3 regions of the Bradyrhizobium sp. AZCC 2262 genome follow, and region 1 is predicted to be linked to each of the others. Evidence: predicted binding sites of a transcription regulator. Region 1 holds the regulator's gene; each other region holds the start of a gene.
The links. The regulator LexA, encoded in region 1, represses DNA repair genes until DNA is damaged. The targets are predictions, from matches to a motif close to TGTTCNNNNTGTGTTCNG.
Positions count from the first base shown of each region.

Region 1 (5,035 bases):
GGCGGCGAACTTGCCGGCATTCATCAGGTGCCAGTCGGTCGGAAAACCCTTCACCGCCGAATATTGATGCATCGGCGGCACCACGATGCGATTTTTCAGCGTCACGCCGCGGATCGTCATCGGGGAAAACAGCAGCCTTTCCGTCATGTCATTTCCTCGCATCGGGCATCATTATCCCGGCACTGCGCCGGGAAGTGCCTTCTTAATTATTACTTTGCGGCGCCCTCGGCGGATTTGGCCTTCGGCTTGGCTGGCGGCGCCTTGGCCGCCGCTTTCGGCGGCGCACTGTCGCTGCGCACCGTTCCCCAGGGGTCCGTCTTCTGTTGTTCCGGTATGTTGCCGAGCGACCTCCGGTAGGCCCGCTCGGCGTCCTTCTCGGCCGCGATTTCCGCAGGCGTCTTGGGCTTGTCGGGCTCACCGTATCTGGCGGGCCCGCCTTGGGCCCAAGCCGGACCGGCGAGTGAGGCGATCACAAATGTTGCGCCCAAGATTCTGCCCAGGATTTTCATGCCGCCACTCCCTATTTCAAACCAAGGCGCTATTTTTGACGCGCTTTCTTCACGCGAGCCGACATCCACTTCGCCCCAAACCGCTATAGCACAGCTCGGACACCGGCTTAAGCGCTGGATCGGGCCGAAATCGGTCCAGCCCGTTGCCCATGCCTGACCAGTTTTGTAAACGATTGCCATGAAAGTGCCGCCCCCCTCCTCCGTCGACGTGTTGCTGTTCGACCTCGGCCGTGTCGTGCTCGATATCAGTTTCGATTCCGTGATGGTGAACTGGGCAGGGCACGCGGGCTGCGAGCCTGCCGACCTCGCCGGGCGCTTTGTCGTCAACGACAGTTTCAAGCATCACGAGACCGGCCGTATCGACGACGCGGCGTTCTTTGCGGGCCTGCGCCAGTCCCTCGACATCGGCCTCACCGACGCGCAGTTCCTGGAAGGCTGGAACGCGATCTTCACCGGCGAGATGCCCGGTATTGCGCCGCTGCTGGCAAGCGCCGCCAAACGCATGCCGCTCTATGCGTTTTCCAACACCAATCCGGCCCATGTCGCGCATTTCTCGCAGGCCTATGCCGACGTACTCAGCCATTTCCGCCAGATATTCCTGTCCTCGAGCATCGGTTTGCGCAAACCCGACGCGGAGGCCTATGATCATGTGGTAAAGGCGATCGGCGTGCCGGCGTCGCGGATCCTGTTCTTCGACGACTCGGCCGCCAATATCGAAGGTGCGCGGGCGCGCGGCCTTTGTGCCATCCACGTGACATCGACGGATGACGTGGCAAGGGCACTGACCGCACTTGAAGTTTAGAGCGCGATGACGTTGCTTCGAACCGTCATCCCGCTCTATCCCTTTGATTTGAGCATAATCTATTCGGAAAACCGGTGTCCACCTTTCCGGATCATGCTCCTGGAGGTCTGCCCGTGGCCTTGATGCCTGTCGCCGATGCGCTTGCTGCGATCCTTGCCGGCGCGGTCCCCCTGCCCGAGGAAATGATCGCGCTCGACGATGCCTTTCATCGCGTGCTGGCGCGCGACGTCGCGGCACGGCGGACGCAGCCGCCGCAGGCGATGTCGGCGATGGACGGCTACGCGGTGCGCGCGGCGGATTCCCCCGATCTCTCGGTGCGGCTGAAGGTGATCGGCGAGGTCGCCGCCGGCCGCCCGTTCGAGCGGAAGGTAGGCCGAGGCGAAGCGGTGCGGATCTTCACCGGCGGCGTGATCCCTGATGGCGCCGACGCCGTCATCATCCAGGAGGATACCGGCGTCGACGGCGATCAGATCACCATCACGGAAGCCGCCGTTGCGGGGCGGCATATCCGGCCCGCCGGCGTCGATTTCCGCGAGGGCGATGTTTTGCTCAATCGCGGACGCCGCCTCGCCGACCGCGATCTGTCGCTCGCCGCCGGCATGAACTATCCGGAGCTTGCGGTGCACCGCCGCCCGAAAGTCGCGGTCCTCGGCACCGGCGACGAGTTGGTGATGCCGGGCGAGATCCCCGGCCCTGGCCAGATCGTCTATTCCAACGGCTACGGCTTGCGGGCGCTGGCGCGCGCCGAGGGCGCCGAGGTCGTCGATCTCGGAATCGCCGCCGACACGGTCCCCGCCACCACGCAAGGCATCCGCCGTGCGCGCGAGGCGGACGCGGATATCCTGATCACCATGGGCGGCGCCTCGGTCGGCGACCACGACCTCGTCAAACAGTCGCTGGAGGCCGAGGGCACGACCATGGCGTTCTGGCGCATAGCCATGCGGCCCGGCAAGCCGATGATGCATGGCAGGCTCGGCACGATGCGCGTGATCGGCCTGCCCGGCAATCCCGTCTCTTCCTATGTCTGCGGTTTCCTGTTTCTGGTCCCGTTGATTCGTGCGCTGTCGGGCCGCGACACAATCCATCACCGGCGCGAAAGCGCCCTGTTGGGGCGCGATCTCGCCGCCAACGACCAGCGCGAAGACTATCTTCGCGCACGCCTCGAAGCGCGCGAGGACGGCACGCTGATCGCGGTGCCGGTGAATCTCCAGGATTCATCGCTGCTCGGGAATCTCGCTGCGGCACGGGCACTTGTGATACGTCCGCCGTTCGCGCCGGCTGCCGCAAAGGGTTCGCCTTGCGAGCTGCTCCGGCTGCCGGAATGACGTCCTGAGCGTGCCTGTAAAGGTGGTCTTGGGCCGAAGCCGCGACGCGTTCACCTGAAATTAAGTGGTTGCGGAACACATATCGAACATATAGTGTCCGTTCATGATTTGTTTCGACTGCTAGTGTCTATGACTGGGAGTTTTGGGGACTCTCGTGATGGACCCCAGAGATTCGGGACCGAAAGATTTGTGCCAACCGGGGGAATGCTCGCGATGCTTACGCGCAAACAGTACGAACTTCTGCGTTTCATTAATGAACGGCTGAAAGAGGCCGGCGTACCGCCCTCCTTCGACGAGATGAAGGATGCGCTCGACCTGCGCTCGAAATCCGGAATCCACCGCCTGATTACGGCGCTGGAAGAGCGCGGCTTCATCCGCCGCCTGCCCAACCGCGCCCGCGCCATCGAAGTCATCAAGCTGCCGGAGCTGGCAGCCGCCGGCAACGGCCGCCGCGGCTTCACGCCGAGCGTCATCGAAGGCACGCTCGGCAAGCGCACGGTGAGCGCGCCGACTACCGAGGACGATGGCAATCGCCCGGTCGCCGTCCCCGTGATGGGCCGGATCGCCGCCGGTACGCCGATCGAGGCGCTGCAGACCCGCAGCCACACCATCAGCGTGCCGCCTGACATGCTCGGCTCCGGCGAGCACTACGCGCTCGAAGTGCGCGGCGATTCCATGATCGACGCCGGCATTCTCGACGGCGACATGGCGCTGATCCAGCGCAATGAGACCGCCGACACCGGCGACATCGTGGTGGCGCTGATCGACGAGGAGGAAGCCACGCTAAAGCGCTTCCGCCGCCGCGGCGCCTCGATCGCGCTGGAGCCCGCCAATGCTGCCTACGAAGTCCGCATCCTGCCGCCGAACCGGGTCCGGATTCAGGGCAAATTGATCGGGCTTTACCGCAAATACTGACCGGCTGGCTTTGCGGACACGACTGCGACGCCCCGGCCTTCGGCGAGGGTTTTTTGTGCGCGCCTGGAACCAAGCCGCGTTAGCGCGTTTGTGATTTAGACGTAGTGCGCCAGTCGCAGAATTGCCCAGAAGCAAGAAAACGCTGTGCGCCAAGTCAGCTCTGATAGAGGCCGGTGCCTCCTTCCAGACACGGGTCCGCTATCTCAAACGAGGGAGCCATCCGATGTGTGACTATAGCCTGCATGCGGTGAAGACGCGGCCTGCCCAGGTCGGCGAGACGCTGATCACCACGACATTCCGCGGTACATCGACCCGCGGCTTTGCGTCGGAACGCGAGCCGGCAGTGGCGGTCTGCATGCTTCCCGGCACCGAACTGGCGTTCGCCCAGGACGTCCGATACGACAACCGGTGGATCTGGACGCGAACCACCGACTGGCGGGTCGCCAAGTTCAACCAGATCGAGCCCGAAGTGTCCGATCGCCACCATGACGCGATCGAATTTCCCGACGGAAGCCATGTGCTGGTGACGCAGCTTTGCGAAGGCCAGCGCGCGACCGTGCTGCAATTGCCTGTGACCGAGGGCGAACGTGCGGCGAAGGTGACGGAAGCGCCACCGGCCGAATCCATCGTGACCGGTTAGACGACGCGCTTGATCCGCCGGTTTATGCCGGCGGATCATGCTGATATGGTTTTGTGAGAAACTCGGCACCGAGGGGCGGTCGGTGGTCAACAAAGTCACATGGCAAAGAGCCGGTCGCGTCACGGAACCCGGACGGTACATGTTCCGGTACGGCTGGCTCACCATCACGGCCGAAGATCTCGCGATCTGGCGGCAATTCCCCGAGGCGTCGTTCACGCTGGTCAACCTGCCGTCGACCCCCGACGCGCCCGAGGAATTCCACCTCGGCGCTTTCGAAATACCGGCCCACCCCTCAAGTCCCTCGCTCGACGAGCACTAGTTTTTTGTCTTGACGCGTTTTCTTTACGCGAACCGGCTTCCACTTCGCTCGAAAACGCTATGTTTCGCCTACTCCTCCGCCTGAAGGTCGGCCTCGGCGGGGGTGGCGTCGACGGCGCGCGGCGGCACCACTCGCGGCGCAAGCACGGTGGTGTCTGCCTCGCTCTCGTCGGCGATGGCCGGCGACCACGGGCGGTCGATGCCCCTCGGTTTTGCCGCCTCGACGACAAATCCCTCACGGCCTTGCCGCAACGCCATCGCGCCCTGCCGCCGCAGCCGTTCGGCATTTATGACGGAAGCCGTGCATGAAGCGGGCGCCTGCCGCATGGTCACAATGAGCGCCGCACGCTCGCAATCGTCCGCCAGCGCCTCGGGCTTGTGCGCCTGCGCGATCAGGCCGCCGCCGGTTTGCATCACGCAGCCAAGGTCGTCGCATGAGACGCCTGCGGTGAGCGACGCGTCAGCCGCCGTTCGCGCGTCCGCATCCGCCGCCAGCCACTCCTTCAGCAGGAAGACATCGCGGGAG
Region 1 is NZ_JAZHRT010000001.1:3,923,192-3,928,226, forward strand. It holds gene V1283_RS18690 (NADH:flavin oxidoreductase/NADH oxidase) at 1-147, opposite strand, end outside; gene V1283_RS18695 (hypothetical protein) at 210-509, opposite strand; gene V1283_RS18700 (HAD-IA family hydrolase) at 688-1,311, shown strand; gene V1283_RS18705 (molybdopterin molybdotransferase MoeA) at 1,425-2,636, shown strand; gene lexA (transcriptional repressor LexA) at 2,850-3,551, shown strand; gene V1283_RS18715 (hypothetical protein) at 3,775-4,191, shown strand; gene V1283_RS18720 (hypothetical protein) at 4,229-4,510, shown strand; gene V1283_RS18725 (ComEC/Rec2 family competence protein) at 4,579-5,035, opposite strand, start outside.

Region 2 (5,035 bases), 900 kb from region 1:
CACGGGGGCCCGCGATCTGGCCATCCTTGGTGACGTGCCCAACCAGAATGATCGCAGCTCCGGATTTTTTGGCGAAGCGAATGAGCGCCTGCGCGGAGGCGCGGACCTGCGTCACCGTTCCCGGCGCTGATTCCACCGTGTCGGTCCACATGGTCTGTATCGAATCGATTACGATCAGGCGCGGCACCGCGCCCTCCGACAGCGTCGAGACGATGTCTTCGACCGACGTTTCGGCGGCGAGCTGCACCGGCGCATCGGCAAGCCCCAGCCGCTCAGCACGCAGCCGCACCTGGGCCACGGCTTCTTCGCCCGAAATATAGACCGCGCGATGCCCGGCGCGCGCCAGCATGCTGGTGGCCTGCGTCAGCAAGGTCGATTTGCCGATGCCGGGGTCGCCGCCGACCAACAGCACCGAACCGCGGACAAAACCGCCACCGGTGACGCGATCGAGCTCCGTCATGCCGGAGGGCAGGCGCGGGGCGTCGTTGCTTTTTCCCGTCAGTGATTCCAGCGCAAACGTCCGCCCCCGGCGCTTTGAGCGAATCGACACCGGCACGCTGCCGGTCGTGTCCTCCTCGGCCAGCGTGTTCCACTCGCCGCAGGACTCGCACTTGCCCTGCCAGCGGTTATACGCCGCGCCGCAGTTCTGGCAGACAAAGGAGAGGGTGGATTTGGCCATGAAGGGAGTGAGTCGCAGTCTCGGTGGAACGGGCAATGTGTCATAGCATGACTGAGGTAGCATGGAGGCATGATATCATCCTGTTATACGTCGGACGTGCCGCAGGACGAAGACTTGTAGTAGAGGAGGTTCACACCGCTAGGGCACGATAAATCCAAGTAACCAAATCTAACCACTTTCTTGAGATTCTATAGACGCTTGAGAGAACTCCATGGCCGAAACATCAATCGAATGGACCGACGCGACTTGGAATCCTGTGGCTGGTTGCACCGTGCTTACAGCAGGCTGCACGAATTGCTACGCCATGCGGATGGCGGCCAGACTTGAGGCGATGGGGACTGCGAAGTACCGCGGCCTCACCCGGAAAAGCGGGCGACGCGCAGTCTGGACCGGCAAAATTCGTTTGGATTATGCATCGCTCGATACACCGAGAACGTGGTCAAAGCCACGCAAGGTTTTCGTCAACTCAATGTCCGACCTTTTCCATGATGATGTTCCAACTGAATTCATCGCTCGGGTTTGGGACGTGATGAAGGAAACACCTCGGCACACGTATCAAATTCTCACTAAGCGCCCCGAGCGCATGGCACACGTTCTAGCTCAACGATCATTCGAAATCCTCCCGAACGTCTGGCTCGGCACCAGCATTGAGGATGGTCGCGTTCTGTATAGGTTGGATGCCATTCGGCAGGTGCCAGCCGCAATCAGATTTGTTTCCCTTGAGCCGCTGATCGGGTCCGTAGCCGATGGCGATCTCACCGGCATCCATTGGGCGATCGTTGGTGGGGAGAGCGGCCCGCGCGCCCGCGAAATGAAGCCTGAGTGGGTCGACGAGATCGAGACGATGTGTCGTTCCTCTGGAACGGCCTTCTTCTTCAAACAGTGGGGTGGAAAAAATAAGAAGGCGGCCGGTCGCATACTAAATGGCAAGACCTACGATGAGATGCCCGACCTGCGGCCGTGATCTCATCGGTATTTTTTGAAAATGTCGCCGATGATTTTTTGCGCAACGGGTTTCTGAGAAGCAAAGAACAAGTAGTACACGACAGCATTGGTGCTGTTCTTCATCGGTAGGGGCTCGGGGACGAACTCGAAACCAGCCACTTTGCGCAGCCTTTCACGAAAGGCGCCTACAATCGCGTCATTTCCCTGTTTTACGATGTCTGGCGCACCGAACAAATTGCCTTGCGGGTGTTCGGCGTAGGCCGCTTCTCTCCAAGATTCATCACCCCAAAAGCTGTTCATGCGGTCAATGCCTTCCTTCGGAACGACGGAGGGATTCCGCCAGATCGCGTTCCTGTTCATGTCCATCACCGGAAAATTCAGGAACATGTCGATGGCCCGGGACTGACCTGCCATCTCCATCGCGCGCCATTCAAGGTGAAGACCGTAGGGGTCGAAGAGGCAAAGCGCTCGCTTAAATTCGCTGTACTTGATAGTCGGCAGAAGCGTTTGGGTGAGATATTTCGACGCGTCGCCCGTTTCTATGTGGACGTTACCGCGGCCGGCACAAAGCTTTTTCAGATGCGCCGTCTTCTGGGCGTCCATATCGATAAAAAAGAAACTGTCGAAAGGCGGCGTCGTCTTCAACGCGCGGGCCGGGCTACCGTCGATCGGCCCACCACTGCGCTTCGAGATGTGCACACCGGCGCCACTGAACGCGTCGACGTAGTATTTCTTCAGGCCTCGTTGATTGGCGAAAGCTGCGGTATAGGCCGAACCGTATTTCTCAACGATCTCAAGCTTTAGCTCGGACCAGATGCCAACCTCGTCGAATTTAAAGGGCGTAGGCACAGGCGTTGGTCATGTGTTGCTTCCACTTCTTCAAATGCTGCCACAAGTCCCTCCCAACGATCACTATTTTCATCGGAAGTGCTACCTGCATATCTAGCAACTTTAGGTAATTTTTCAACCACTGGCTATGCGCGCGTTCAATTCAGCGCATCAGGAAGCGATAGCGGGACATGTCCAGATGCCAATAGGTCGCTCAAGCCCACGAATGCTCTGTGCCGGCTGCTCGACGAGCAACGCGAAGTCTCCGCTCGAATGGCTGGATTCCGTCCGCGCCTGCTGCACCAGCGCGTCGCTAACCACGATGGCGCATCCGAATTCGCGGGTAAGCGCCTCGAGCCGGCTCGCCGCATTCACGGTGGTGCCGATCACGGCGAATTCGAGCCGGTTGAGGCCGATGTCCCCAAGCACGACCTGGCCATAGTGCAGTCCGACGCTGACCTGGATCGGCGGCTCGTTGCGATCTTTCCGTTCTCTGTTTAACTCCGCAATCGAATCGATCATACCCCTCGCGCAACGCAAGGCGTTCAGCGCGTCGGAATCGCCGGCGAACGGCGTACCGAATGTCGCCATCAGGCCGTCGCCGAGATACTTGTCGAGCGTTCCGCCGTGCCGAAACACTTCTCGTTCCATCCGCTCATGGAACTGTCGCAGCGTGCCGATAACCTCCTTTGGGTCTCGTCCATCGGCATAGGTAGTGAAGCCCACGATATCGGCAAACAAAACGGCGACGTCCTGGGTGTGAACCCGCGTGAGTGGCTCGTCATTGACAGACAGTTGCTCGACGACATTGGGGGAAAAATACCGCGCCAGGTTGGTCCGTTCGCGTTCAATCCCGGCGTGGCTGATCAGCAGGGCGTTGGAACGGCGCACCGCCAGCGCCAACGTCATGGCGACGATCAGGAACACCGTGATTTCTTGGAAGCGCTCCGGAATGCCGATCGATGAGGGGTTGATGATGTGGAACATCCTGACGTCGGAGCCGATGGCGGCTCGCACGCGTTCCGACAACTCGGCGTGGGTTTCGGGCTGCAGGTACGCCCAGCCCACCCCGATTGCCCACACGGCCGAGGTCCAGAAGCCCATCGCGACCACCGTTCGCCACGAATAGGCAAGGGTGGCGGTTGCGAGGAAGACAAAGAAATAGATGAAAGTCTCGAACCGGAATTGCATGCCGACCGGCCAGTTCGCGGCGCTCAACGGATTGGGCACGACCGTGAGCAGGGTAATTAACGCCAGATCGCAAAAGATCAGGAAAAGCTCCGGCAGCGAACGCCCTACTTTGCCGACGTTCAATTGGGCCCAGCCGATCGCGGCAAAAAGGCCGAGCATCACGACGTAGTAAATCACGTCCCAGTTCGGGTTGATGATCGGCAAGGTAACGGCAATCACCGCCAGCGCGACCCAGCGGGCCCGGACAGCGAGTAGAAGGCCTTGGCGCTTGCTTTCCGCAATGGCCGCTTCGGCGAACTTCTGGGTGTCTTGCTGGGCTTCGGTTCGTCCGGCCCGCCGGTCGCCGGAATAGGGGACATCAGCCGCTTCCGCCACTACGCTCAAGACGCATTCTCCCCGGTCGAGTATCGGATCGTGCAACTTGCACGGAGTCGTCGATCAAGGTGCCACGTCCGAGAAGCGGCCGCCACCGATCAACGGCGTCATATCTGATAAACGCGGCGGAGGTCAGGCCGTCGAGCAAAATCGGTTGTTACCGATCACCGGCTCGTGGGAAGCTCGCTCTTGCGCTTGCAAGGCAGATACGACTTGCCGTCGATACGGCAAGCCCGCCCGCGAGCGTGATGGTGAGGACTTTCCGCATGCTCGGTCTCGGATGTCGGATACGTCATGGCGACGTCCGGGATCATCCGGGACGCCGCCACGCGACAGGCTTCAGTTCTATTTCACCGACACGAACGGCACCGCCGAGCCCGGCACCATGGTGGTCGGCAGCACGCCGTTCCAGCGTTCGGCCTGCACCAGCGTGACGAGGTTGGGGTTGGTGCCGAGCGCCTTGGCGCGGGCTTCGATGGCGGCGGCTTCGGCTTCGCCGGTGATCCTGATATTGGTCGCCCGCGCTTCACCGTTCAGCCGCAGCGCGTCGGCGCTGGCCTGGGCCTCGGCGCGGACGGCGTTGGCCTTGGCGGTGGCCTGGGTGACGGTGATCTGCGCCTGCACTTTTTCGCGCTCGGCATTCTGCTGCAGCTTCTGCACCTCGACCTCGGCCAGCATGCGCTGCTCGATCGAGTGCAGATAGTTCGCACTGAACTCGATGTTTTCGAGCTGGACGCTCTCGATCATGATCATCGGGTCGTCCTTCAGCGATGCCGTGATGGCGTCCTTGATCGCGGCGTTGAGCGTTCCGCGCTCCTGGATCGCCTTCACGGCCGTGTAGCGGCCGAACACGATCTTGACCTGCTGATTGACGGCCGGGCTGACCACCTGCTTGACCGCGATGTCCAGTCCGCCGAATTTTGCATAGAGATCGGCGACCTTGTCCGGCGAGGCACGCAAGGTGACGCTGATCTTGAGGTCCGCGGGCTGCTGGTCGTAGGAGTAGGAGTTCATCTT
Region 2 is NZ_JAZHRT010000001.1:3,025,697-3,030,731, forward strand. It holds gene radA (DNA repair protein RadA) at 1-679, opposite strand, end outside; gene V1283_RS14195 (DUF5131 family protein) at 891-1,643, shown strand; gene V1283_RS14200 (three-Cys-motif partner protein TcmP) at 1,646-2,473, opposite strand; gene V1283_RS14205 (adenylate/guanylate cyclase domain-containing protein) at 2,624-4,018, opposite strand; gene V1283_RS14210 (prohibitin family protein) at 4,364-5,035, opposite strand, start outside.
Region 2: a site for LexA is predicted at 2,477-2,494, ahead of V1283_RS14200 (three-Cys-motif partner protein TcmP). Genes of this name have one in related genera too.

Region 3 (5,035 bases), 2.7 Mb from region 1:
GTCGGTTAAACGGGTACCGCTTCCAAAAAGGCGGACGCCTGAATTAGCGCGCTTCCTGATCGGGGTCCTGCAGCGTCTCCGCAACCAGGCGAATCCGGAATACCGGTTTCCTGGCTTCATCCAGCAATTCGATCTGCCACTTGGCGTTTTCGGAGAGTCCCCGGGAAATGTCCGCGATCATGTCCCCGCAAACGCCGGTCATTTCCTTCCAGGCGGCGTTATGATCGGCAAACTCCGCGCCATCATTGTTGACGCATGCATCCTCGCCATGTCGAACGCTGAAGAAGAAGACCGGCATGGCAATGGACCAGAGATAAAATGGGCCGCCGTTGACCCTGCGAATGCCTAAAGTATCGGCGGAGTGGATTCCTGGCGCGTGGAAAGATCAACTCCGGGTTTTTACGGGCCCATGCCCGTTGCCAAGCATATAAAGCGTCGCATTATAAAGTCGCAAGGTTTTGTAATCGTTGGAGATTGTTCCGATGGGGGTTGGCCGGAGCTTCGCAGCGAAGCGGGTTATTCCCGTTCAGCCTTTTTCAGCTCCCGATCGATCCGAAGCTGGACCCGCCGGATCGCAAGCAGATTGAGCCTGGCTTCGGTCTTGCCCGTGATGACCTTGTCGCCGATGCGGAATTGCCATTTCCAAATGCCCGGAGCGACTGCCGTCAAGGTGAATTCAACACCCTTGTAGATCATACAAAAAATCCCGCCGAGGCCCCAACTGCTCTGAAATCCAGACTTAATGCTTGAAATTGCGGGTAGCAACAAGTGCAACTAGGAAATGCAACCATATGAGACTTGATCGGGCGCCGGCTGGACGCCTGCGAAGGCGCGGAAAGGGCCGGGAATAACCCGCACGGACCTCAATCAGGACGTCAGTTGGCGCGCGCGCTTATCCGCGCTGTATAGGCGTTCCAAACCCCGCACGCGCGTTTGAATTCCCCCGCCGGCCCCGCTTTGCCCCGGCTGAAAAGCGCTGCGCCGCGCAAGCGGAGTATGGTCGCTTGGCGGCGCAGGCCTAATCCCCGAGTGATGCAATGTCCCAGGCAAGATTTTGTCTGGACGGTATGAGAAAGGTTCAATGCCCCGAGACGAATTTGCGCATTTTGCATGCTGAAACGGGGCCTTGCGGCAGACGTATCTGCTCGGGAGGGCGGGGTGGTCCTCCAGATTTTCCCCGCCGTCGGCGACCTCGCTGCATAGCCCCATGCGGCGGGGTCGTTTGGCTGCGCGGGGCCGGCGCCTATTCCTGGCGCGTTGGATAAGGCTGCCTTGGCGGCATATGGGGTCTCGATGGCGCATCCGGCCGGACCGGTTGCGGCACCCGCGAGGGCTCCGGAGCCCGGCTGAGGCTCAACAGCCACGCGAGGAGACGGGCGCCATGCATCGGCAGGGCGGGTTCGTGGGTCATGGCATTCTGTATGTGCATGCCGCAAGACATAGCGTGCGCGTCTTGACGGTCGGTTCAGATGAAACTGCAAGCACGCCTAAAATTGTAAGCGACGTCGCCCGCGGCTTGTTTTGCTGATCGACCGATAAAAAACGTTGAGGCCGCCGGTTCGGCGGCCTCATCGCGAGAGCTAGCTTTCCGGCTGCTCTACATCAGGCGGCCGGGGGCTGGCGTCCGGCGCCTCTTCACTCCTGGCCGAAAGGTCGGCGGCCTTGTCGAGAAATCCCGCGGCGACATCCGGATCCGTGGTGGCCATTGCAAACTTCAAAAAGGTTGCCGCTTGTTCCGTCAGATATTTTTTACCCGGCACAATCTGGTTCCCCGTTACTACCCGTTACGCTCCATCGCTCCCGATGCAATTACGCACCGCAGCGGATTCCGTTCCGGGGGAACCGTACAAAAGTGAACTTAAGGCGAGCGCTGAGATTGGGCGTTGGTCATGTTTCGCGCCAGGCGCTGAAGGTCGGGCATCGGACCGATAGCGGAAGGGGAATTTGAAAGAGGCCGCCAACGGAGGCGGCCGTTTGGCTAATTAGGAGCGGCGAACTTATCGAGGGGAATCTGCAATTTTGCAGCCCGCTCCTCGCGATCCCTTTTTAGAAATTCCCGTTCGCGATGCTCGAAAGCGATGAGTTCCTTTTCGGCCGCCTGTAGAAAGCGGTCGCGTGGTGTGATTGCCAATTGAGTGTGTCCCGTCATCACGCAGCCCTACGATTGCCCGGTGCCCTTACACGATATCCAACTGTTGGAATCGGCGAAAGGTTCGATGCCGTAAAATTACGGATTTATGACGGCGACTGAGGCGGCCTTATTCGTCGATCTCTCGGAGCTGCCGTTCCATGTCGGCAATTAGTTCCTTGATACGCCTGGGCCGTATCAGGCTCTGTGGCGATCTGCCGGGCGAACCTCGGTATCGCAGAATCTTCATTTCGAGTACGACGTGCTCGCTTTTCGACTGCACGGCCCGGCAATTCGGTCAAAGCACGCGTTTTGCTAAATTTGTAACGGGGGTCGGCCTAGCCAGCGGCTCTACTTTTTTCGTGCTTAGACGCTAAGGAAACATTCCGGGAACGCGGCCTAACTAGGACACTCCCCAAATTAACTTAGGACACCACAGGTTAAATCAGGCCAGTATTCCCCAATTCAAAAAGAACATATTGCGAACATAGAACAAACATGGTACAAGATTGCCATAGGCCATCGAATCCAAAACCTGCCACCGCCCGTTTGTCCCGCTCGCGAATCCCCGCCATAAGGAGCACGTACTATGTCCGCCACTGCCCTGCGTATCGTCGAAGGATCCTCCATGGATAAGACCAAGGCCCTGTCCGCCGCGCTCTCCCAGATCGAGCGCCAGTTCGGCAAGGGGTCGGTGATGAAGCTGGGCAAGAACGACCGCTCGATGGATATCGAGACCATTTCCTCGGGCTCGCTCGGACTCGATATCGCGCTGGGCGTCGGCGGCCTGCCGAGGGGACGTGTGGTCGAAATCTACGGGCCGGAATCGTCGGGCAAGACCACGCTGGCGCTGCACACGGTGGCGGAAGGGCAGAAGAAGGGCGGCATCTGCGCCTTCATCGATGCCGAACACGCGCTCGATCCGGTCTATGCGCGCAAGCTCGGCGTCAACATCGACGAGCTCCTGATCTCGCAGCCCGACACCGGCGAGCAGGCGCTGGAAATCTGCGACACGCTGGTGCGTTCGGGCGCGGTCGACGTGCTGGTGGTCGACTCCGTTGCAGCGCTGGTGCCGAAGGCCGAACTCGAGGGCGAGATGGGCGATGCGCTGCCCGGCCTGCAGGCGCGGCTGATGAGCCAGGCGCTGCGCAAGCTCACCGCCTCGATCAACAAGTCCAACACCATGGTGATCTTCATCAACCAGATCCGCATGAAGATCGGGGTGATGTACGGCTCGCCGGAAACCACCACCGGCGGCAACGCGCTGAAATTTTACGCCTCCGTCCGCCTCGACATCCGCCGCATCGGCGCGATCAAGGAGCGCGACGAAGTCGTCGGCAACACCACCCGCGTCAAGGTGGTGAAGAACAAGCTGGCGCCGCCCTTCAAGCAGGTCGAGTTCGACATCATGTATGGCGAGGGCGTTTCCAAGATGGGTGAAATCCTCGACCTCGGCGTCAAGGCCGGCATCGTCGAAAAGTCCGGCGCCTGGTTCTCCTATGACAGCCAGCGGCTGGGCCAGGGCCGCGAGAACTCAAAAGCCTTCCTCAAGGCCAATCCGGACATGGTCGCCAAGATCGAGACGGCGATCCGCCAGAACTCCGGCCTGATCGCCGAACAGATCCTCGCCGGCCCCGCCGAGCGCGACGCCGACGGCGAGGAGCCGGCGGGCGACGAATAAGCTTCAGAAACGCTTCAGGGGTTAAGGCCTGAAACGTGACGGACGGGTGTTGTAGACGTTGAGTTGCCGACGTCTTCAGCGCCCGTTTTGTTTTTGCCCGCCGCAAATTTACGCTGTCATTCCGGGGCGCATCGAAGATGCGAACCCGGAATCTCGAGATTCCGGGTTCGCGCTAAGGCGCGCCCCGGAACGACGGCCTTTCGGCCGTCACTCCGCGGCCTGCGCGTAGTCCGCCACCGGCGGGCACGAGCACACCAGGTTGCGGTCGCCATAGACATTGTCGACGCGCCCGACCGGGCTCCAATATTTATCGGTCCGCGAGACGCCGTCGGGGAAGCAGCCCTCGGCGCGGCTATAGGCGCGGCTCCACGCATCGTCGGCGATGTCGTGCACGGTGTGCGGGGCGTGGCGCAGCGGCGAGGCCTCGACCTTCCAGCGGCCCTTTTCGATCTCGGCGATCTCGTTGCGGATCGCGATCATGGCATCACAGAAGCGATCCAGCTCCGTCTTGGATTCCGATTCGGTCGGCTCGATCATCAGCGTGCCCGGCACCGGAAAGCTCATGGTCGGCGCGTGGAAGCCGTAGTCGATCAGCCGTTTTGCGATGTCGTCGACGGTGACGCCGCTGGTCGCCTTCAAAGGACGGGGATCGATGATGCACTCATGCGCGACGCGGCCTTTTGCGTTTTTGTAGAGTACAGGGAAATGCGGATCGAGCCGGCTTGCGATGTAATTGGCGTTGAGGATCGCTATCTCGGTGGCGCGCGTCAGGCCTTCGCCCGACATCATCAGGATGTAGATGTAGGAGATGGTCAGGATCGACGCCGAGCCGAACGGCGCCGCCGACACCGGTCCGACGGAAGCCGGCGCCGCGCCGTCGGTTGCGGGATGTCCGGGGAGATAGGGCGCAAGATGCGCTCTTACGCCGATCGGCCCCATGCCCGGGCCGCCGCCGCCATGCGGGATGCAGAAGGTCTTGTGCAGATTGAGGTGGGAGACGTCGGCGCCGTAATCGCCGGGCCGCGACAGACCAACCTGCGCGTTCATGTTGGCGCCGTCGAGATAGACCTGTCCGCCATGGCTGTGAACGATGTCGCAGATGTCGCGGATGTGCTCCTCGAACACGCCATGCGTCGAGGGATAGGTGATCATCACGGCGGCGAGGTTTTTGGAATGCTTCTCCGCCTTGGCGCGGAGATCGTCGACGTCGACGTCGCCTCTGATGT
Region 3 is NZ_JAZHRT010000001.1:1,220,388-1,225,422, forward strand. It holds gene V1283_RS05590 (PilZ domain-containing protein) at 1-9, shown strand, start outside; gene V1283_RS05595 (DUF6894 family protein) at 44-298, opposite strand; gene V1283_RS05600 (hypothetical protein) at 517-696, opposite strand; gene V1283_RS05605 (hypothetical protein) at 1,581-1,706, opposite strand; gene V1283_RS05610 (hypothetical protein) at 1,979-2,149, opposite strand; gene recA (recombinase RecA) at 2,718-3,809, shown strand; gene gcvP (aminomethyl-transferring glycine dehydrogenase) at 4,017-5,035, opposite strand, start outside.
Region 3: a site for LexA is predicted at 2,599-2,616, ahead of recA (recombinase RecA). Genes of this name have one in related genera too.